3 regions of the Lederbergia ruris genome follow, and region 3 is predicted to be linked to each of the others. Evidence: riboswitches for the same ligand, from Rfam matches in the RefSeq annotation. Region 3 holds a riboswitch; each other region holds the start of a gene.
The links. A riboswitch is a leader RNA that binds a small molecule or an ion and turns the genes downstream of it on or off. The one in region 3 is predicted to bind thiamine pyrophosphate.
Positions count from the first base shown of each region.

Region 1: another riboswitch for thiamine pyrophosphate. It lies ahead of KI363_RS14375 (ECF transporter S component); the one in region 3 lies ahead of tenA (thiaminase II).
Region 2: another riboswitch for thiamine pyrophosphate. It lies ahead of KI363_RS02880 (thiamine phosphate synthase); the one in region 3 lies ahead of tenA (thiaminase II).

Region 1 is NZ_BORB01000026.1:52,185-59,730, forward strand. It holds gene KI363_RS14365 (energy-coupling factor transporter transmembrane component T family protein) at 1-483, opposite strand, end outside; gene KI363_RS14370 (ABC transporter ATP-binding protein) at 458-1,978, opposite strand; gene KI363_RS14375 (ECF transporter S component) at 2,138-2,707, opposite strand; TPP riboswitch at 2,781-2,892, opposite strand; gene KI363_RS14380 (methylated-DNA--[protein]-cysteine S-methyltransferase) at 2,974-3,480, opposite strand; gene KI363_RS14385 (putative RNA methyltransferase) at 3,515-4,393, opposite strand; gene KI363_RS14390 (deoxyribonuclease IV) at 4,449-5,291, opposite strand; gene mutM (DNA-formamidopyrimidine glycosylase) at 5,306-6,115, opposite strand; gene KI363_RS14400 (MerR family transcriptional regulator) at 6,241-7,002, shown strand; gene KI363_RS14405 (Bcr/CflA family efflux MFS transporter) at 7,082-7,546, shown strand, end outside.
Region 2 is NZ_BORB01000003.1:90,965-98,510, forward strand. It holds gene KI363_RS02860 (Gfo/Idh/MocA family protein) at 1-686, shown strand, start outside; gene KI363_RS02865 (sugar phosphate isomerase/epimerase family protein) at 754-1,722, shown strand; gene KI363_RS02870 (NAD(P)/FAD-dependent oxidoreductase) at 1,913-3,028, shown strand; gene KI363_RS02875 (glycerophosphodiester phosphodiesterase) at 3,202-4,056, shown strand; TPP riboswitch at 4,251-4,359, shown strand; gene KI363_RS02880 (thiamine phosphate synthase) at 4,461-5,063, shown strand; gene thiS (sulfur carrier protein ThiS) at 5,091-5,291, shown strand; gene KI363_RS02890 (thiazole synthase) at 5,294-6,067, shown strand; gene KI363_RS02895 (ThiF family adenylyltransferase) at 6,064-7,077, shown strand.
Region 3 is NZ_BORB01000034.1:30,598-38,143, forward strand. It holds gene srtD (class D sortase, LPxTATN-specific) at 1-394, shown strand, start outside; gene mgtE (magnesium transporter) at 552-1,901, opposite strand; gene KI363_RS16575 (hypothetical protein) at 2,124-2,411, shown strand; TPP riboswitch at 2,525-2,628, shown strand; gene tenA (thiaminase II) at 2,738-3,424, shown strand; gene KI363_RS16585 (YxeA family protein) at 3,545-3,916, shown strand; partial or broken gene tnpA (IS200/IS605 family transposase) at 3,935-4,297, opposite strand; gene KI363_RS16595 (hypothetical protein) at 4,628-5,353, opposite strand; gene KI363_RS16600 (hypothetical protein) at 5,364-6,143, opposite strand; gene tnpA (IS200/IS605 family transposase) at 6,160-6,558, opposite strand; gene KI363_RS16610 (ABC transporter ATP-binding protein) at 7,528-7,546, opposite strand, start outside.

The sequences.
Region 1 (7,546 bases), on a different contig from region 3:
TATCATCGGCAACAACCGGACGGAAGCAATAAAGCTATAGGCATACTTTGGCGCAAGCTTGCATTGCTGCATCAGAGCATAAAACAGCATGATCGGCCGGGTGGTTAATAAGAATGTTAAACTAATGATCCCAAAGCAAAGGGTTTTGCAGCCCAATAACAAACCATAATTGAGACTCTCTTCTGAGATTTTAATAAGTCCCCAGGTCCACCACACGTGCACTCCTTTTCCAAATAAAGTCATCGTCACCGCAGATGAAATAAAAGAAAGAACCATCGGTATGGAAAATAGGCCCAATTTCTTCCAAGAATAGCCGCTCCATCCGTATAGAAGGATTCCATATAAAAGTGTTAAGTGAAAAACAAATGCAAGGTTGCGCTGAAAGAGAACGATGAGTAACAAAAGAAAAAAGAGAACAAATTTTACAGCAGGATTCACACGATAAAGCCACGTTTCTTTAACTGGAGTAAATAGCTCCTGCATGTAATCGCTCCTTTCGCTTAAACTGTTGGGGAATTCGTTTGGAAACATCCACTAATGCTCCTTGATCAATCGTCCAAACCTCGGTGACAAAATGTTCCACAATCTGCTCATCATGCGTCACCATCATGATCGTCGTCCCCTCTCTCCGTAACTCCTCCAACTGTCGCAAGATCATAAAGGTGTTTTTCGCGTCTTGCCCAAATGTCGGTTCATCCAGTAACAAGATTTTTTCCCCTGACATAAAGGCCGTTGCAACACTTAATCGCCGCTTTTGTCCCATTGATAACTGAAAAGGATGCCGCTTTTCATTTGTAGGTAGCTGAAACATATCCATAAGCTGTTGAACTTTTTTTCGTAATGAATCTTCTTCTGCCCCTTTTAATCGCTCTGAAAAGGCGAGCTCATCCACAACCGAATTCGTCACAAACTGAAGTTCAGGATTTTGAAAAACAAGAGATAAACCTGTCGGTAATGTCTTTTTTCGCTTTTTCCATTGGATTGTCTTCCCCTCTAATACATATTGGCCTGTTGTACGTAATAATTGCATTAAAGCTAATAGAAACGTACTTTTTCCCGCGCCATTTTCTCCAATGATGGCAATCCAACTCCCGGGAATAACCGCCGCTTTTGGAATGTGAATTTTTTCTTCACTGCCTCGATAGCCGATAAACTCCTCCAACTCTAACATTGGTTGAGCAGACGGGGATTCGTCTCCTCTTGCCTTTTTTAAACTTAAATAGGATGGGGACGCAAGATAATCTTCCCAAACCTCCGGATACCAAATTCCGTATTGAATCAGTTCCTGTTTGTAGAAATGAAAAATGTTTTCTGGCAGACCATCTGCCAAAATTTCACCATTATCCTTAAAAAGCACGACGCGATCGACCCAATCCGCAATCTGGTCAATTTTATGCTCCACAATCAGCACTGTTTTTTCTGCCGCCACTTCTTGAACAGATTCCCAAATTTGGCTTACTCCATCGGGATCTAACAAGGCAGATGGCTCATCAAGGAAGAGGACATCTGGTTGCAGTAATAATACCGAAGCTAATGCCAATCGTTGCTTCATGCCTTGCGATAAATCATGAATCTGTGTATGGATGGGAAGTCCTTGCAATCCCACCATCGCGAGCACCTCTTTGATTCGTCCATCCATCTCGCTCCTTGGAATCTGTAAGTTTTCCAATACAAAAGCGAGCTCTTCATCCACGTACGGCATACAAAATTGCGTATCTGGATCTTGAAAAACAAAACCCCATGATTCAGGTAATTGGATCGAATCATATTTCAGGGGAACTTCAATAGAATCAGGTATAATTCCGCTCAAAACTTGGAGCAAGGTTGATTTCCCACAGCCACTTGGGCCTAGCAATAAAACCTTCTCCCCCGGTGCAACGGAGAAAGACAGATCCTTAAAAATGAAGGAAGGCTCATTGGGAAATTTCAAACGAAGATTCGTGACACCAAGTGACTTTGTTTCCTGTTGCTGTTCCATATGTCGACTCCCTTTTTCTAATCTATCAGTCTAACGAAAATCTGCGCTTAACGGGCTGGAACTCGGCGCCCAATCGCTCTGGACACATTATTAACGTTCAATCATCGATCGTCTCCCAGATTTACAGCCCTGTTTCTCTTTAACAGCTGTATTTTCTACCTATTTATCAAGTGCTGTATATTCTTCTTTTGCAACGGGGCGAATAAGATTGGTCACACCTGTTGTTTCTAATGCTTTGACAATGTAATACGCAAATATGCCAGTGAATAGGAACGCACTAATAACACGCAATCCATACTTTACAAACAGGGCCCAAGTTTCCAAATTGGCATATCCATAAAACCAATCTAAAAAGAAGCCAGCCGCACAGGATGCCACCCCTGCTAACCCAGCGACGATGATGCCAAAACGTTTATAACGAAAGGCAGCAAACAACAATTCAGCTCCCAGTCCTTGCATAAATCCGTATATAAGGACCTCGATCCCATGCCCAATAAAAGCGGAAAGACCTGCAGCTGCAATACTTGCTAGCAAAGCTACACCAGGTTTCCGAATTAATAAAAAGGCAAAAGGTCCGACCATAAACCACATTCCGTAAATTAATTGACGAGCCATAGGCAGCATTGGCTTAATAAAGGTATATAAATCATCCCAGAATTTCATCGTAATTCCAAAAACAACCCCAAGCATGACAGTAATCAATAAATCCGTAAATTTTAATTTTTTCAACCTTCCTCAACCCCCTCTTTTTTTGAAAATACAAAAAAGCCGTCTCAAAATGCACAGACGACGAGAAGGGCCCTATGATAAATGTATCACTCTCTACGCTGGCATTACCCAGATCAGATTAACGGTCAGTAGCGGATAATAGCTACTATCTCAGCCTGATTCCTCAAGCACCCGGACGGACTTTTATGTAATTAGCCTTACTATACAATAGACTTCAAAATAAAGCAAATGTTTCGTAAAATTTAATTATATTTCCATAAAAAAGATCATCCATGTCCTTCCAACTTCAATAGTTTTTCCTTCATCGGAAGTCCACCACGAAAACCGCCCATTTCCCCATTTTTCCGCACGACTCGGTGGCATGGAACAACGAAAAGAAGCGGGTTGGCCCCGATGGCACTTCCAACCGCACGAACCGCCTTTGGATTACCGATCCTTTCCGCAATTTGCGAATAAGTATGGATTTCCCCGAAAGGGATGTTTCGCAGCTCTGTCCAGACCGCTTTTTGAAAATCTGTGCCAATCAATTCAACGGGTAGAGCAAATTCTTCACGTGCTCCATCTAAAAATTCTTGCAGCTGAGTCTCGTAAAAAGATAGTTTTTCCTTATCTTTGACTAATTGAGCTTCTGGATAATGGCGCTCCAACCAACTCTTTAATTCTTGCATACCTTCATTTTGCGGACTCACATAACAAAGCCCTTGCGTGGTTGTAGCGAGGAAAACATCCCCGTCCTCAGTTTCCATTTGACTGTAATAAATAGTCTCTGTCATCCTTTTCCCTCCTTAAAAGAGCAAACAACATCGCTCATTCAATGTTGTTCTTCCCTACTAAAATCTCTAAATCAATCGTGATGTTACAAGATTCTTGCTTCATAAACGCTTCCTTTCGTTCTGGATCTGCTGACCATGAAAGCGGGGTCATGCTAACTAAATTCTCTAATTCGTCCTTCGTAAGTTTTTTGGTATCATGAAAGTGAAACCTCTCCAAAACTTGGAAATGCTTTTGAAATAAAGAAATGGTATCGGCGTTGCTGTACTCCTTTTTTTCGTCCTGTACAAAAAAAGCTTCGCGTAATTCCTTTAAATAATTTGTACGAGGGACGACCTTTAACACTAGGCCATTCCGAGTTAAAATCCTTTTAAATTCCTGATAATTAGAAGGGGACAAAATATTAAGAATAACGTCAATCGATTGATCCGCGATCGGTGAATAGGCCAAATCTCCGACTAACCAAATCGGTTGTTCGTAATGTTTGGCGGCCATTATCACGCCTTCTTTAGAAATATCAAGGCCAATCCCTGTAAACTTCTGATTCAGGGATTCGTCTAAAATCTTTTGTAAATGAGAACCTTCTCCACAACCTAAATCTATCATAAGAGCTTCAGAAACATCCACATGCTTTTGAATCAACTTAGCCATAACCTGATGAAAAGAGGTATATAAGTCACTTACCATTATGATCTTACGTCTCGCAACAAATAAGTCTGTATCATATTGACTTTTAATGGAATGAGGCAACAAATGAAGATATCCTTGTTTAGCAAAATCAAACGTATGATTTTCTGTGCACACAAGGCTTTTAAGCTCCTCAACCTTCATGGAAGCCCCACAAATTGGACATCTGAAGGCGGAGATAAAGGTGGAAACTTGCTCTGCACTTTGGACTTTTTTACTTTTTTTCAAACATGCAACCTCCCCCATCTCTTTTTCTCTCCTCAGTTTAGTATAAATCAACGCTTTATTCCACACTTCCCCATTTTTCCTGCAGAAGCTGTATTTCCCGTTCATGTGGGCATTCTTCTTTGGGGGTTTCTAAAATAAAAGGGATGTCTTGAAGTTGCGGGGTTTTGATAAGCTGGTCAAATTGATCTTCTTTAATAAAACCGGCACCCAAAATCGGGGCATGCCGGTCCTTGCCAAGACGTGTGGGGTATTTAGAGTTATTCAAATGAATTACTTGCAACTCTTCGAAATAGCCGAGGGCCTGTCCTTTTTCCAATACTTCCTGCCAATTATCTCCTGTCCATAAACCCGATGCAAAAGCATGACAAGTATCGAGGCAAAAACCAATTTTTTCTGGATATTGACAGAGCGAACGGACTTGGACAAGTTCCTCCAGAGTCGTCCCCATACTCCCGGGCACGCCCGCATTATTTTCAATTAATAGTTTCGCTTTTCCTTCCCAGTGCTGGAGAATGTCATTCAACATTTGAATCATGATCTGGTAACTTGTGAGCGGATCAACGCGATTGAGCGGCTTGCCAAAATGAACGACCACCCCCATCGAACCGCACGCTTCCGCAATATCCAGATCATTCAACAAAGAATCCACCACTTTCTCCCGTTTTTGCTCATCATGAGGGACTAAGTGACTTGGATAAGGAGAATGACTAACTGATATTAAGTCATTTTCCATGCAAAACATTTTGCACTGTGCCGCCTCTTCCTTGTTAAAATCCTTGACACCAAGACTGCGCGGATTTTTCGGGAAATATTGAAAAGCTGCCGCATTCATTGCCACAGCCTGTTTGGCCGCCCCTAGGTACCCCTGTTTTATCGAGAGATGACAACCAAATTTCAAACTGATCTCCTCCTTCACTTTTGACACATTTGGCAATAAAACGTTTTGCGCGAAGAAATTTCAGCCATCACAATCGATGCACCGCAGCGTGGGCAGGCCTCCCCCTCCTGACCGTGCACATACATCCTTCCCATTGCCCCCCCTGTTTTTTGATCTCCCTGATAAAAGGGGTTGTCCATATATCCACCCAATTGAATCGCCCGACGTAAAACCGTTTGGATGGATTGAAATAAGCGGACTTTTTGCTCTTGATCCAGTTCAGTCACTTTTCTTTTCGGCAACAACCTTGCATGCCAGAGGATTTCATCTGAATAGCGATTGCCAATGCCGGCAATAAATTCCTGTGAGATCAGCGTTGTTTTCAAAGCACCCCTTTTTGTTTGCAGCAAATCTAGAAAGGTATCAAGGGAAAAGTTGGGATCAAGCGATTCCGGACCAAGATGTTGCAGTTCTTCCTGCAACTGGTGAGTCGTTACATAATGCAAATAACCCAATCGCAGTCCGATAAAATAAAGATGCTGATCACCAAAACTTAATTGCACTTGGACGGTCCGATTCGGTTTTTCCTCCGCTTTTCCATAAAATAACCAGCCACCCAGCATAAGATGCAGCAGCAAATGAGCGCCATTTTCTAAATAAAAAATTAAATATTTAGCTCGGCGCTCAATCCCGATCACTTTTTGCATAGTCACTTGTTGGATAAACGCCTCTGTTGGCAGATTGATTGATTTTTCACGTTGAATCGCCACCGCTGTGATTGGCTTTCCTTGAATTTTTTCTTGTAATAAAAGCTTATAATGTTCCATTTCCGGTAATTCTGGCATGGAAAGTCCTCCATTTTCGTAGTGTCTGCTTATTATTCCTTAATTTATAAAAATAATAATGTCATTTCCGCTTGACCTTGACGTTACGTAAACGTTTATGATGGGTTCATCAGGAGGTGATAATGATGGAATACACTATTAGCGAATTAGCAAAATTAGCTGGTGTTAGCACACGAACCTTGCGTTATTACGATGAAATTAATTTGCTGAAGCCAGCTAGAATCAATAGCTCCGGCTATCGTATATACGGGCAAGATCAGATTGATCGCTTACAGCAAATTCGTTTTTTTCGCGAATTGGATGTTGATTTAGACACAATCGTGTCGATCATGACGGATCCTCAGTTTGATAAAACGGAGGCTTTACAGCAACATTATGACCGGCTTGTGCATAAACGGATCCACTTAGACCATTTGATCCAAACGATTGAAAAAACAATCGCCCATGAGAAAGGAGAATATTCAATGACAAATGAAGAGAAATTCGCCGCTTTTAAAGAAAAAATGATAAAAGAAAATGAAGAAAAGTACGGAGAAGAAATCCGCGAAAAATATGGGGAACAAACAATCGAGGCATCTAATGCCAAATTACGCAACATGACGGAAGAGGACTACAACGCTATGCAATCACTAGAAAAAGAACTCTTTGAACTTTTAAAGCAAGCACTCACTCTAGGGGATCCGCACTCCCATTTAGCGCAAGAAGCCGCAGCGAAACATAAAGAATGGCTCATGTATTCATGGTCGAACTATTCCGAAGAAGCCCATGCTGGGCTAGCTGAAATGTATGTTGCTGACGAACGCTTCCAAGCCTATTATGACAAGGTTGGAGTAGGAGCGGCTGAACTGCTTCGTGATGCGATTCTGATTTTTCTAGGGAAAAAATAAGTGATCCCTTTAGACAGACACTCCTTTCTGCTGTATACTGACTCTATTTGCAGTTCATAGTAGAAAGGTGTTTTCCGTAATGCTTCATAATCCAACAGGAAAAGAACGGCTTGGATTGGTTTTACTTCTTAGTAGTCTAGGAATCTTAGGACCACTCAATATTGATATGTATTTGCCAAGTTTTCCCGATATTGCTAGTGACCTCAATGCGAGTGCATCGCTTGTGCAACTTAGTTTAACAACTTGTTTGATCGGCTTTGCGGTTGGACAAATCTTGATTGGACCAATTAGTGATGCTAAAGGGAGAAGGACTCCATTATTAATTTCAATTTCTTTGTTTGTTCTTTCTTCTCTTCTTTGTGCACTGGCACCAAATATTACAACCTTAGTCATAGCGCGCTTATTACAGGGACTAACAGCTTCTGCTGGACTTGTCCTTTCACGTGCCGTTGTACGGGATGTATTTACTGGTAGAGAATTAACCAAATTCTTTGCCCTTTTAATGGTCATTAATGCCGCAGCACCGATGATTGCGCCGATGACA
Region 2 (7,546 bases), on a different contig from region 3:
AAAAGAATGGCAAAAAGTTGATGATTGCCCATAACCAACGTTTTGTTGCTTCCCATGAAAAGGCGAGAGAACTCATTGCGGATGGAACCGTTGGAAAAATTCATAGCTTCCGTACAGCTTTCGGCCATCCTGGCCCAGAAGCATGGAGCATTGATGGGAAAGATAGTTGGTTCTTTAGAAAAGAAGAGGCATTTATTGGGGCAATGGGAGATCTCGGCGTCCATAAAACAGACCTTATGCGTTATTTATTAGGGGAAGAGTTTGTAGAAGTAGGTTCTTTCGTGGAATCAGGTGCCAAAGAAGATAGTACAGTAGATGATAATGCTGTTTGTATTTTGAAATCAGAGACGGGGATTATTGGAACACTTGCGGCAAGCTGGGCCTATGGGAAAGAAGATAATGCAACGATTATCTATGGAGAAAAGGCGGTATTACGTTTGGAAGATGATCCAGATCACTCCTTGATTGTTCATCATGTTGGTGGTGAGACAGAGAATTTTGATCTTGGAAAAATCCAATCGAATGAAGATGGTGGCCAGTCCAGTACACAGGTGATTGACCATTTCGTTGACAGTATTGTGAAGGATACAGAACCGCCAATTAATGGGGAAGAAGGCATGAAATCATTAAAAGTTGTCTTGGCCGCATTAGAGTCTAGCGAAACAAAGAAAATTGTGCAAATCTAGAAATAAACGTTAAAATGAAACTGTGTTTAATCAATTAATAATATGGAAGGGATAGGTGACTGTAGCTATGAAACTAGGAGTATTTACAGTACTGTTTGCAGAGAAATCTTTTGAGGAAATGCTTGATCATGTGAAAGCGTCCGGTCTAGATGCAGTAGAAATTGGGACAGGTGGTTCTCCAGGAAATGCACACTGTGACATGGATGCCTTACTTGAAAGTGAGGAAAAACGGAAAGATTACTTGCATCAAGTGGAATCACGGGGCTTAACGATCAGTGCGTTCAGCTGTCATAATAACCCAATTCATCCTAATAAAGAAGTTGCAAAAGAAGCAGATGAAACTTTGAGAAAAACTATTAAACTGGCATCATTAATGAATGTACCTGTTGTGAATACTTTCTCAGGAACAGCTGGCGACCATGAAGGTGCAAAACAACCGAATTGGCCTACAGTTGCATGGCCACCAGAATATTTGGATGTCTATAACTGGCAGTGGGAAGAAAAGCTTATCCCATATTGGAAGGAAATTGGCAAATATGCAGAAGAACATAACGTAAAAATCGGCATTGAGCTTCATGGCGGTTTCCTAGTCCATTCTCCATATACTTTATTGAAATTGAGAGAAAATACTTCTGATGCAATTGGGGCGAACCTCGATCCAAGTCATATGTGGTGGCAAGGCATTGACCCAGTAGCTGCTATCAAAATTCTTGGTGAGAAAAATGCCATCCATCACTTCCATGCAAAAGATACTTACATTGATCCAGATAATCTAAACATGCATGGTTATTTAGATATGCAACCCTATGACAAAATGCAAACAAGAGCATGGACATTCCGTTCTGTTGGCTGTGGTCATGATGTGAAAGAATGGTCTGATATGATGAGTGCCCTTCGTTTATATGGTTATGACTATGTTGTTTCGATTGAACATGAAGATCCACTTATGTCTATTGAAGAGGGATTCCAACGCGCAGTTAGCAACCTGCAATCCGTCTTAATTAAAGAACAGCCAGCCGAGATGTGGTGGGCGTAAATTAATAGAGGATTGCCCAAAAGGTATATTTAAATGTAGAAGGGATATTCGAAAGGCAAAAGAAGATTGCCTCGCGGATATCTCTTTCTTTTCTGTTAGGAATTTGACCGTCCAGGTCAAAAAATAGATAGCCGCCCCTCTTGATATCTCATCTCCATAACCTTTAAAATTGGGGCAGGAGGATATTCTTATGAAAAAATATATCGTCGTTGGCGCCGGGATTCTTGGTGCTTCTACAGCGTATCATTTAGCCAAATCAGGGGCTGATGTGACGGTCATTGATCGAAAAGACGAAGGACAAGCGACACAGGCAGCAGCTGGAATTGTTTGCCCATGGTTATCTCAGCGTCGCAATCAAGCATGGTATCAGCTTGCTAAGTCTGGAGCGACTTATTATCCACAATTGATTACAGAACTTGAAAACGAAGGGGAGACCGACACTGGTTATGCTCAAGTTGGCGCCCTAAGTATACATACGGATCCATACAAATTACAAGCAATGCAGATGAGAGCGATCGAGCGACGAAAAGATGCACCAGAGATTGGCGATGTGCAGCTCTTAACAGCAGAAGAAGCGAAAAAAATGTTCCCGCCACTTGCGGATGGATATGGGGCCGTGTATGTAAGTGGAGCAGCTCGCGTTGATGGTGGATCCATTCGCGATGCGTTATTACGAGCGGCAGAGAGAAATGGTGCGACGATTGTACGAGGAAATGCCCGTTTACAAGTGAGTGGAAAGAAAATCGTCAGTGTTCGTGTAGATGAAATGGAATTCCTTTGTCATGCTGTTTTGGTGACAAACGGGGCATGGGCGAAGGGATTATTGGAACCGCTGGATATTCAAATGAATGTTGATTTTCAAAAGGGCCAAATTATTCATATGCAAGTAAAAAATGAGAGCACAAAAGATTGGCCTGTTATTATGCCCCCAGGGGTTCATTATCTGGTGCCATTTTCTGATGGAAGAATCGCCGTAGGTGTTACACACGAAAATCATACAGGTTTTGATGTAACTCCGACTGTTTCAGGTATGCATGAAATTTTTGAAAAAGCTTTAGAAGTAGCACCAGGTTTATCACAAAGTTACTTCCTTGATGTGAAAGTGGGGTTTCGGCCTTTTACACCTGGATTCTTACCTATCATCGGGGCGCTTCCCGATTATGAAGGGATTTATCTCGCAAACGGACTTGGCTCAAGCGGTTTAACCGTTGGCCCCTATCTCGGTGCTCAGCTAGCAAAACTGGCACAGAATGAAAAGTTGGATATCTCATTAGAACATTATTCTGTGTTAAATGCATTCAACTAAGCGAACCTTGGGCTGATTCCCTTGGTCGCTTCATTTGCAAAAAGATACGGAGTTTCGTAGAAAAAAATAGGCTTATTTTAAAGGGAATTTATTGAAAGAGTGGAGCATTTTGGCGAAAAATATGATACAATAATATTAGAAAGCGTTTACAAATAAAGGGTAGGGGGAGTTTCATGAGAATCACACCAAGAGCACTTAAAGCATACATGCTTGCAATCATTGGAATTGCGAGTCTCACTCTCCTAATCGGTTTTACAGAAAAGCCAAATACCAGTTTTGAATTGCAAGGGACGATAAGTGTTGCCCATCGTGGCGCCTCAGGTTATGCTCCTGAGAATACGATGGCTGCTTTTCAGAAGGCCGTTGATCATGGAATGGATTATATTGAGCTGGATATTCATTTATCAAAAGATAATCAACTTGTTATTATTCATGATGATAAAGTGAACCGAACAACCAATGGGTCAGGATATGTTCGAAATTTTACATTAGAAGAATTAAAGGAATTAGATGCGGGAAGCAAATTTAATGCTTCTTTTAAAGGGGAAAAAATCATTACGCTAGAGGAGCTATTGGACACTATGCTCCACCAAATTGGGATTATTATTGAAATTAAGGAGCCAGAAGCCAATGCAGGGATTGAGGAAATCCTTGCCGAACTTATTGAGCAATATAATAATACAAATAATGTAATCATCCAATCTATGAATTTTGAATCGATGAAGAAAATGCACGAGTTACTCCCGAAAATTCCAGTGGCCGTACTTGTTTCAAGAGCTGAGCATCCACTTTCAAGTCAACAATTAGATGACATTGCCGATTATGCAACCTATGTGAATTATAACATTCACTACTTACGACCAAGAGATGTGGAAGAAATTCATAAAAGAGATAAAAAGGTAATGGCTTGGACCATTCGCGATCCAAGAAAAATGCAGAAGGCCCTTAACCTGGGAGTAGATGGAATCATAACCGATTATACGAAATGGATTGTCGATGCCAATCCGGCAGGAGTGGAAATGAATTAGAAGCAATATTATATTTATTTATCTAAAATAAACGGTGACATCTGGAAGAAAGACTGGTAATCGAACAAACGTTTGAATAAATCAATTCTTGAGGGGGATAGAAAATAAGTATCATATTAATGGCTCTATATTGAACCCCTTACATTTAGTTATTCTTTATGCTAGTATATTGGTGAGTATCATAATTTCATATAAAAAATCACTAGGGGAATCCTTGAAAAGGACTGAGAGAAGAGTGGAACTCTGATACCCTTATAACCTGAACAGGTTGGTGCCTGCGTAGGGAAGTGTGGAATAGCGAACAACCCGTCATGGATCAGCCTTTTGCTGAGTAAGCGGGGCTTTTCATCTACCACTTTCCCTACTGTTGGAAAGTGGTTTTTGTATTGTTAAGGAGGGTTGTATTGAAGAGATTGGTTGTCACGAATGACTGCTTGGATGTTAATACCTTAGCTCAACATATGATTGAAATGGATCCGTATGTTGATTTCTTTATCATTAGAGAGCGATCGAAAACAGTTCGAGAACAAATCCGCTTGCTTGAACATGTCATCGCAGCTGGAGTACAAAGAGAGAAGTTAGTGGTCAATGATCGGGTAGATGTTGCGGTTGTGATGGATATTCCCAAGGTGCAGTTACCGGGTCATGGTTTAGATGTTCAAGAAGTAAAAAATAATTTTCCACATCTTCAAATTGGAAAATCGATTCATTCTGAACAAGAGGCTTTCGAGGCAAGCCATTCTGCAGCTGATTGGCTGCTGTATGGTCATGTGTTCCCAACAAACTGCAAGCCAGGAGTTCCAGCCCGAGGAGTTCAAACGCTTAAGGCGATCACTGATCAAGTACCAATCGATGTATATGCGATTGGCGGAATCAAGCCTGAACATCTGCAAACTTTAGCCAAACTAGGTATTAAAGGATTTGCGGTCATGTCGACAATATTTGAAGCACACGAGCCTGCAAGAATGGCAGAACAATATTATCATGCCTGTCAAGCGCTAAATTAATAGTTGATGAAAGGAAATGAATCTTGGATGGAGATTATTTTAAATGGACAATCTTATCAACTGCCAAAAAACATCCAGAGTGTCCAACAACTTCTAGAACATTTGACACTGTCTGAAAGGGTTGTAATTGTGGAAGTCAATCGGGAAATTGTTCCCAAAGAGGAATATCAACGTGCGATTCATGAGCGGGATGAAATAGAAATGATCCATTTTGTAGGAGGAGGATGAAGATGAGTTCACTAAAAATAGGAGAAAAAAGTTTTACATCCAGACTTTTATTAGGTACAGGAAAATATCCATCATTTGCAATACAAAAAGAGGCTGTTAAAGTTTCTGAGGCGGAAATCTTAACTTTCGCATTAAGAAGAATGAATGTGTTTGAACCGTCCCAACCTAATTTTTTAGAAATGCTGGACTTGTCCCAATACACTCTTCTCCCAAACACGGCAGGTGCGAAAACAGCAGAAGAAGCGGTGAGAACGGCTAAATTAGCGAAGGCTTCTGGCTTATGCGATATGGTAAAGGTTGAAATCATTGGCTGTGAAAAATCACTTTTACCCGATCCAGTCGAAACATTAAGGGCATCGGAAATGCTTCTTGAAGAAGGGTTTACCGTTTTAACCTATACTTCGGATGATGTCGTTCTTGCTAAAAGAATAGAGGAGCTAGGAGTTCATGCTATTATGCCGGGAGCATCCCCGATTGGTTCGGGAAAAGGCATTTTGAATCCGTTGAATTTGCAACTAATTATAGAGCAAGCTCAAGTACCAGTTATCATTGATGCAGGCATTGGATCACCAAAGGACGCATGCTATGCCATGGAGCTTGGTGCGGATGCAGTTTTACTAAATACAGCCGTATCCGGTGCGAAAGATCCTGTGAAAATGGCGGAAGCGATGAATTTAGCCATTAAGGCGGGCCGTATTGGATATGAAGCCGGCAGAATCGAGGAACGTGATTATGGGATAGCCAGTAGTCCGATGGAGGGATTACTCCCTACATGAATAGTCGCTATGAAAAACAGCAATTATTCCAACCGATTGGAGAGGAAGGACAAAAGAAAATCCAAGATGCTCATGTTTTAATTATTGGAGCTGGGGCACTTGGATCGGCGAATTCCGAAATGCTTGCTCGAGCTGGCGTCGGAAAATTAACCATTGTCGATCGAGATATTTTAGATTGGAGTAATCTTCAGAGGCAGCAACTGTATAAAGAACAGGATGTCCTAGATCAACTACCCAAAGCGGTTGCCGCAAAGAAACGAATAAGTGAGATCAATAGCATGATAGAGGTCGAAACGTTTATTGCGGATGTGACAGCTAAAAATGTAGAGAAGCTAGTAGAGGGAAAAACGTTAGTTGTCGATGCTACCGACAATATTGAGACAAGACTGTTAGTGAATGATGCAACAAGAAAAGCAGATATCCCTTTTTTCATGGGGGCGATTGTGGCGAGTTATGGAATGATTTATCCGATTGGATTTGGGGATCAACCTTGTCTGCACTGTTTACTAGATGCGCTTCCTCCCCATACGCTCACATGTGACACATCAGGGGTCATAAGTCCGATTGTTCAGGTGGTTGCCGCCCATCAAGTTACCAATGTATTTCAATATATTGTGGGAGCAGAAGTAGATTTGAAGCTAAAATCGTTTGACCTCTGGACAGGGGAACATGCAGCAATTAATGTGACGACACTTAAGCGTCCAAATTGTCCAAGCTGTTGTGATCAGGCTACCTATCCTTTCTTATCAGACGATCGTCAAACGAGGGCTGCGGTATTATGCGGTCGTGATACGGTACAATTAACGATTCCGCATATGAGAAAACTAGAATTAAGGCCCCTAGCTACTGCCATTCAGTCAGTTGTTAGCAAACTTATCTATAATGAACATTTAATTGCTTGCCAATATCTTGACCATCGCATGGTACTCTTTAAAGATGGACGCATCTTGGTACATGGTACAAAGGATATTGTAAAGGCTAAAGCTTTAACAGCAAAATTACTCGGTTAAAAACGTCAAAATGCATCTCAAATAAGAGGTGCATTTTTTGTCGGTGCGCCCAGCATGGGCTATAACTTGGTGGTGAAAGTCCACTACAGGCTTGACATTAGGAAATGTTAGCTGACGGCATGGATGTCCATCGCGAGGTGGAATCTGAAGGAAGCCGAAGGCAAAATCCCAAACTGACGAATAGAAAATGTATACAAGGCTGAATTGGAATGGCCGAGTTTGCCGAACAAAACAAAGTCCAATACTGCACGAATTTCATACAGTAAATACAGCAGTTACATGGTGGAAGGTTATAGCTCTTCCCCAGGGAGCTCTTACAAGGGTTACTGAAAAGAGGAGGAATTCCTTAAAGGAACAACGATATCAGTGATGATATTGTGAATTGTAAGAAGTCAGCAGAGGTTATAGTAGTCTACCAAACGAAGGATCGAACAATAGGAATCTTGGAACCAAAGGAGGTATAAGGCAT
Region 3 (7,546 bases):
TGGAATTTTAAAAATCCCTTCTTTAGACAGAGAATTGCCGATTGTAGCGGGGGTTGAAGAAGATGAGTTACAACGTGGTGTTGGTCATTATCCGGGGACAGCTTACCCTGGACAGGAAAGCCAAATCGTGTTATCCGGTCATCGGGATACCGTGTTCCGCCAATTTGGCGAATTAGAAATTGGGGACAGCTTTATTGTTGAAATGCCCTATGGTTCATTTGAGTATACGATTCAAGATTCAGAGATTGTTCCGGAAGACGACCTTACTGTGATCAACCCCGAGGAATACCAAGAAGAAATGCTCACGGTTACGACCTGTTATCCTTTCCATTATATAGGAAATGCGCCTGATCGTTATATCCTTTATGCCACACCCCTAAAGGATAAAGAATAAGGTTTTGAAATGACATTGAGGAGAGCCTTCCCCTTTTTACTAAAGAGGAAGGCTCTTGTTAACTATGTTAGCGACGATTGTTTACAAAAAGCATTACGGCAAAAAATAGAGGGGATAAATACAGGATTGAAAACACTTGCGCTCCATCCGGACTATACTAGTTTATCCAAAAAGAAAGAAGCAATGGAAAAATAAATAAAGAGAAGATATCGTTAATCGTGGTAATTAATGGGCCTGAGGCAACCGCTGGATCTATTCCAAATTTGTATAATAGGAGGGGAATAATCGTCCCAGCCAAGGTGCCAATAATTAAAGTTAGTAACAATGATCCTCCTACAACAATGCCAAGATATATATTTCCTTGCCATATATAAGCAATCACCGCGATCGATAGCCCGCAAATGATTCCTATTAATACTCCAGCCCATGCTTCTCGTAAAAGTAACTTGGCCGCCTTTTTCAATCCAACCTCTTGCTCAGCTAGACCTCTTACAACAACAGCCAGTGATTGTGTACCAGTATTTCCTGTCATTCCGGCAATAAGAGGCATAAAAAAGGCAAGCGCCACGACCTGTTCTAACGTTCCTTCAAATTTCGCAATAATACTTCCAGAAACAAGCCCAATAAATAAAAGAGCAACTAACCAAGGCAATCGCCGAAGAGTTGCTGTTAATGGCTTAGTCTGAAAATCAATTTCTTTACTAGCCGTTGAAAACTTGCCGTAGTCCTCACTTGCTTCATGAATGAGCACCTTGACAATATCTTCAAATTTGATGACGCCAATAAGCCGACTTTCCTCATCCAATACGGGTAAAGCACTTAAATCATACCTTTGTAGTAACCGAGCAAGTTCCGCTCGTTTCGTAAGAGCTGATACACAAATCATTTGTCTATTCATAATGTCTTTTAGCTTTTCATCTTGTGCAGCTATAACCAAATCTCTATAAGCAATGATACCTGTCAATTGTTTGTTTTCATTAAGCAAGTAAATATAATGTAAACTTTCCGAGTAAAAAGCTAATTCCCGTGCTTTAAGGATTGCCTCTTCTACATTTAGAGATTCTTGCAAAGCAATATATTGATTACTCATTAAACGCCCCGCAGTCCCATCTGGATATCCTAGTTTTTTCTGAATAAAAGCTGATTGTTCTGTTCCCAGTCCTGATAAATAACGTTTTAAATGAGCATCTGGATATACTTTTAACAGATGGGCTAGAATATCTCCGTCGAGCAGCGTTAGTATCTTGTTAGCCTTCTCAGGTCCAATTTTCCCCAAAGCTTCCATTTGTTGCATTGTACTGAGTTTCTTCATAATACTTGCGATCATCGAATCCTCTAGATGCTCTAGAAATGGGGCTCTATATTTTTCTGGTAAGCTTTGAAAGATCACACTTAAATTATAGGGATGCTTCTCTTTTAAAAGATCATTCACTTCGTTAAACTTTTCATTATTCATGTATTCAACGACTTCAAGGGCTAATTGCTCACATTCCCTGTCACTTAACATTCGAACCCTCCTCTACTTCCCATACTCATCTATATCCCCTTTTTTCTTTAGTCAAACCATTTCCATGCTGTTGGACGATTGTTGGTTTATATAAACCAAAACATATTATCCAGGATATTTATACTATTAATCTCTCTGATTCTATTGAAATATTCTGAAATACACCTTATGATAAGGATGGTATTTTTAATTTACTTATTTATGAGAAGTGGAGTGTTGTTTATGGACAATACAGAAAAAATAATTATTCAAAAAGAAGAAACAAACGGCCTTGCAACAGCTGCAATGGTACTAGGAATTATTGGTATTATTCTGGGTGTCATTCCTTTTATTGGTTGGTTTACATTACCTTTATGGCTACTGGCTATCATCTTTGGATTTATCGGTATGCGGAACCCGGTGAAAAAGGGATTTGCAATCACAGGAATTATTTTAGGGACCTTAACGTTTGTATATAAAATAGGATTCTGGATTGTACTTATTCTTTCCTCTGCTGCCTCCGGTTACTAGATACAGAATGAGCAGGAAGGCATACGCTATTTTACACACGGTCTCTGCCAGTATTTGACATTCTGGTTTATTATGTTAAGATCGATATGAGTTTTTCAAAAAATCAAATCATTTGTTTCTGCTAGGGGAGCCATTGCGGCTGAGATTAAAGAATTCTTTAGGACCCTTAGAACCTGAACTGGTTAATACCAGCGGAGGGAAGTGGAAAATTTTTATCCTGAGAGGCCCCTTTGTTTTGCTACGAGCGCAGAGCATTCTTTTCGGGAAAAAACACCACCCTTCTCCCGTCAGTCGGAAACGATGATGAATTAGAGGAGGATTTTTTTATGCATTTTACAGAGGAATTAAGACAAGCTACTGAACACAGCTGGGAGCTTAGTTTGAAGCATCCCTTCGTATTAGGGATCGTCCAAGGAGATTTACCTTTAGAAAAATTTAAATATTACATTCTCCAGGATATTTACTACTTAAAACATTACGGAAAAGTCCACGCGCTGGCTGCTGCACAGGCTGATGACTTTAGCCATACGGCATTATTGGCTAAAAAAGCCCAGTTAACGGCCCAGGCAGAGCTAACCGTTCACGAGGAACACGCCAAAATCTTGAATATTACAGAAGATGAAATGGAAAACTTCCGTCCAGCGCCAACTGCCTATGCCTATACATCCCATTTGTATCGAGCCGCTCTTTCTGGCAGCTTTGCCCAAACGATTGCTGCAATGCTACCTTGCTATTGGCTTTATGCAGATATTGGAAAAACATACGAACATGCGACACCCAAAGAGCCGATCTACCAAAAATGGATTGAAACCTATGCTAGTGAATGGTTCCAATCCTCCACACAAGAGCAAATCGACTTATTGAATCATATCGTTGCCACTGCTACCGTGGCAGAAAAGGAGAAAATTAAAGAACAGTTTGTCATCGCTAAAGAGTATGAGCTAGCTTTTTGGGAGATGGCTTATCAGGAGGAAAAGTGGCTATCTGAACAAACGCCAGTAGTTCAACCCTGATCTAAGTATGAAATCTTATAATCCTTACAAAAATGTAATTTATGTGTAAGTAATCTAGATCGCTCTCTGTGAAACTCCTTGCTAAACTTAGCAATAAACAAGGAGAAAGGAAGGGAGCGAATGAAAAGCTGGCTCATTGGTTTACTTACTATATTCATACTCGTTGGGAGTTTGGTGGCCGCCTCTCTCATTTTTCATAATGAGGTTACGGATCGATTTAATCCTCTTGTTCCGAGGAAAGATATTTACGTTCAAATAACGGAAAAAGGCACCCCGCGTTCTCCAGGCGGGTTTGATTATACGCTTTCCGGTTTTGATGAATCGGGAAAAGAACGAACGGTCACCTTCTATGCTGGAGGGGAATTGCGGGATTTAGCTTTTCTCCGAGTCGATTCGAAAGGAAAATATATCAAAACTTGGGAAGAGGTATTATGGGAAGAGCTCCCAGATGAGGTAAGGGAAAAGCTAGAAAACCAGGCATCTTCTAATTGAAGAGCCTGGTTTTCTAAATCAATGGTTTAAAGGATTTTCCTTTCTTCCTTGATCGACAATATATTCAAGAACAGTATTATGTCCAATCTTCCCTATAGTTGTTAGCATATATCCTGAACTCCAGAGTGAAAAACCAGCATCATGGTGAATCGTAGTTCGTTTCCATGATTTCGTCGTTTCTAACTTAAAGTGATTAATCATCTGTGATAGCTGAACTTGGGGTGTTGCTGAAAAAACAATAGAGAGGTGATCTTCTTCTCCATTTACTTCTAAAGCCTCGCATCCCCACCTTTCGAAATGAAAATTGGCCAACTGCTTAAACTTCCTCATCATTTCCGTTGTAATAAAGGTATGCCGATTCTTCGTGACAATCACTAATTGATACGTAACTGACGGCTCCCACGCCTAAAGACGTGGGGTTCCCACGACCTAGACAGCAGGTGGCTTGCAGCCTGTATGCCGCGAAGAATACAAGCGTTTCATCTTCTCAAAGGTACCTTATCAACCTTGCGATTGAGTTTGCATCCTAAGCACTGGATGAATTTAGCAAGTCTTTCACGATAGCGCGTGGCGTATAGCTCGCTTACACATGCCTAGCCTCAAAAGAGACCGTACATCGACTTCACTATCGCATACTTGAGTTTAAGGAGAACTCTCTTGGTGCCAGTCAGTCCAAGCGACAACCTAATTTGATTTTGTATTCCTAGGCTGCTACGGCAGCCTTTTCGTTTTGTCTGGCTTCACAAACCAGTAGAGTGTCTTGCTTGATGATTGTTGAATTCGTGCAATCTCACGATTGTGCAGTTCTAAAAAATCATCCCATTGTGTGTTGCAAAGACCCACATCAACGGTATCTAGGCTATCTTTGGTGTTCCTAATAAGGAAAGCGCTGTATATATCACGTTGGACTGGAAAACCTAGGATGTTGTTCCAACGCTCGTTGAGTTGTTTCTTTGTATAATCACCAGTCCCATGATTGAACTGGCTCGCTTTTGTGGCATATGTATCTATTTTTTTGACCGATTTTCCTTGATAGCCAAGTTTTCGGTCAAGTATCGTTATCAACATAGCAGGAGCATGGTTCAATAGGCTCTTTCCATACCGTTTTTTCCTATTGATACGACCATTCTTTTTGTTTCGAGTCGTCTTCTTCACTTTCTTTTGAAGAGATTGAAAGCGCATGGTTTCTACTCGAACATCCGAACCTTGGAAAAGAATATCGTTGGCAAGTGTTTCATGCGCTTGTTTTCGCTTAGCCACAAGTTTTCTATGAATGTCCTTCCTTTTGGCTTTCAAGCTCATGTATCGCTTAGAAAAGTTCCAAGAAAGTTTTTTTCCACGTTTGATGGTGCCATCTTCATTGTAGTTGTCTGGATTGGATGCACGTTTCGACCTATCCATTCTTCGCTCAATATGGCGAAGCTTTTTGGCATCCATAATGCAATTCTCAGCCAACAGTAGCTATGGTGGATGGACCGATATCAATGCCAACCCGTTTGTCTGACTTATCGACAGGGTGTTTTTTTAAACCAGTGTCTTTATCTCGTTTTACAGGAGGGAATCCTTCTTGTACCAGCTGAACGAAGAAACGTTTTGTCCCACGGATTTCTCGCATAATAACCCGACAATATTTTGTTCTGTCACTAAGGGATTCTTGAGCATAGAGATCATTTGGCTTCACGAATCCCCTCAGCTTCAGAGCACCTTTCGTAGGTTGACTTACAGGATTCTTCTTAGATACCCGAGTTTGTTCTCCCCAAAGAAGAAATTCGCCATCAAAACGAAGCCCTGTACCATTGGATTTGTTCTCTACGGACATATCGTCTTCAGGTCGTTTGAAGTGAACATGTTGTGCTTGTCGAAACTTCAATTTCTCTACTGCATTGAATGCACGTGAGGCAAGCTTCTGTGCTTCAAAGGAACCGATATTTTTCTTATACTTCGCTTGTATTGGTTTTACGAAATCATGAAGTTGGTATTCAGAGTAACCGTGTGACTGTTCGATTTCCTTTAGCCGTTTCGTTCTAGCTTTAGCTTTCTTATCTTTCACAAGTTCACGATATTCTTTGTCTGAGCGTAGTTCAGCTAAACGTTTGAGAGCGTACCTAAGGCATGAATTATAGATGTTTTTCGCTATTCGCATTTTCTTTTCGAGAATAACAACATCCTTCTTGTTTACATCAAGTTCTAATTCAAGGACATAACTAGGCGTATTCGATTTCCCCATTGATTTCGTCCCCTCTCTAGCGTTTTCGTTGCATCTCAACGTATCGTTTAATGGTTTCACTGGATACATTACCAGCAGTTGAAACAAAGTAGTTTCGAGTCCACAAACTTGGCATTTTGTTCAAGTGTGCGAATTCTTCCCGAAGTATCTTTGAAGTTCCTCCTTTCACTTTGTTCATGACATCCGCTGGGCTGAAAGTAGGAAGTGTGTTCACAATTAAGTGGCAGTGATCTTTATCAGTCTTCATTGCGACTATCTTGAATCCATACTTCTCACAAATTTTTTGAACGAGTTGCTTAAATCTTAAATCTACCGCCTCGTTCAAAAAAATTTTTCGCCTGTATCTAGGACAAAACACAAAATGATAGTTGAGAAGGCTTACAGTGGTTTTGGTATGTCTATATTCTTCTATCATGTTCCTATTATAACATATTTTGTGTATGTATTGAATATGAGCATACTCAAATATAATTGAAGTATTTTATAAGAATATCCGGATTGCTTTGTTGGTGGCAATTTAAAAATGTAAGTTGTGGCAGTGTATTATTTGTATAACGCTACGCTTTACATGGAGTGGCGTGTGTGGTAGGCTTTTCGCCTTGCGAAAGGGAGAATTACTAACCTTTCGCCCTTCGCTAGATACCACACTCGCAGAGGCTCCATGTCAAGCGACAAAATGCACGTGTATAATTATGGCAAAAAGTAAATAAATATATTGCCATTAACTACATCAATTGATTGCCAAATACATTTGGGGTACCCAAAAAATTGTTAGGCTATTTTACATAAGATTGTGGACTTGACTCCTTATACCTTTTAGTACATAAATTATGTACTGATACCAACGTAACAAACAACCCTATTAGTGTCAATACTGGTTAAAAGGTTCTCGTGCGACAAAATATGACAGAAAAATAAATAGAGGAAAATCGGGCGCAAGTTTCTTTATACAAACGAGGAGAACAAAAAAATTTTCTAAAACTTTTCCAACAAAGAGGGAAGCAGAACTTTGGGCATTAGAAATGGAATTAGCGAAAGGAGAAGGTAAAGAACTTGCTTATAGAAAAACAACATTTGCAGACTTTTTTGAGAACTGGATTTACCTTGTAAAAGTAAATGATGTTAAAGAACGACTTTTCAAAATTACATTCGTACTTTAGGTGTAATTCGAACCTTATTCCAGGATATATATCTGAATATTAATAGATTAACATTTTTTTCCATTTTTAAAAAGGGGGATGTAACAAATATATGAGAATTCCGACAAGTTTTTTATTATCTTAAGAATTACTCGTTTACTAGGAACTGCTTCTATGAGAAAATCCCTGCTGATTGAAATCTCACCTTCTTCCTTTCATCTCGCAGCTTTGTTACGACTATTATTTTAAAAGTCCATTTCCATT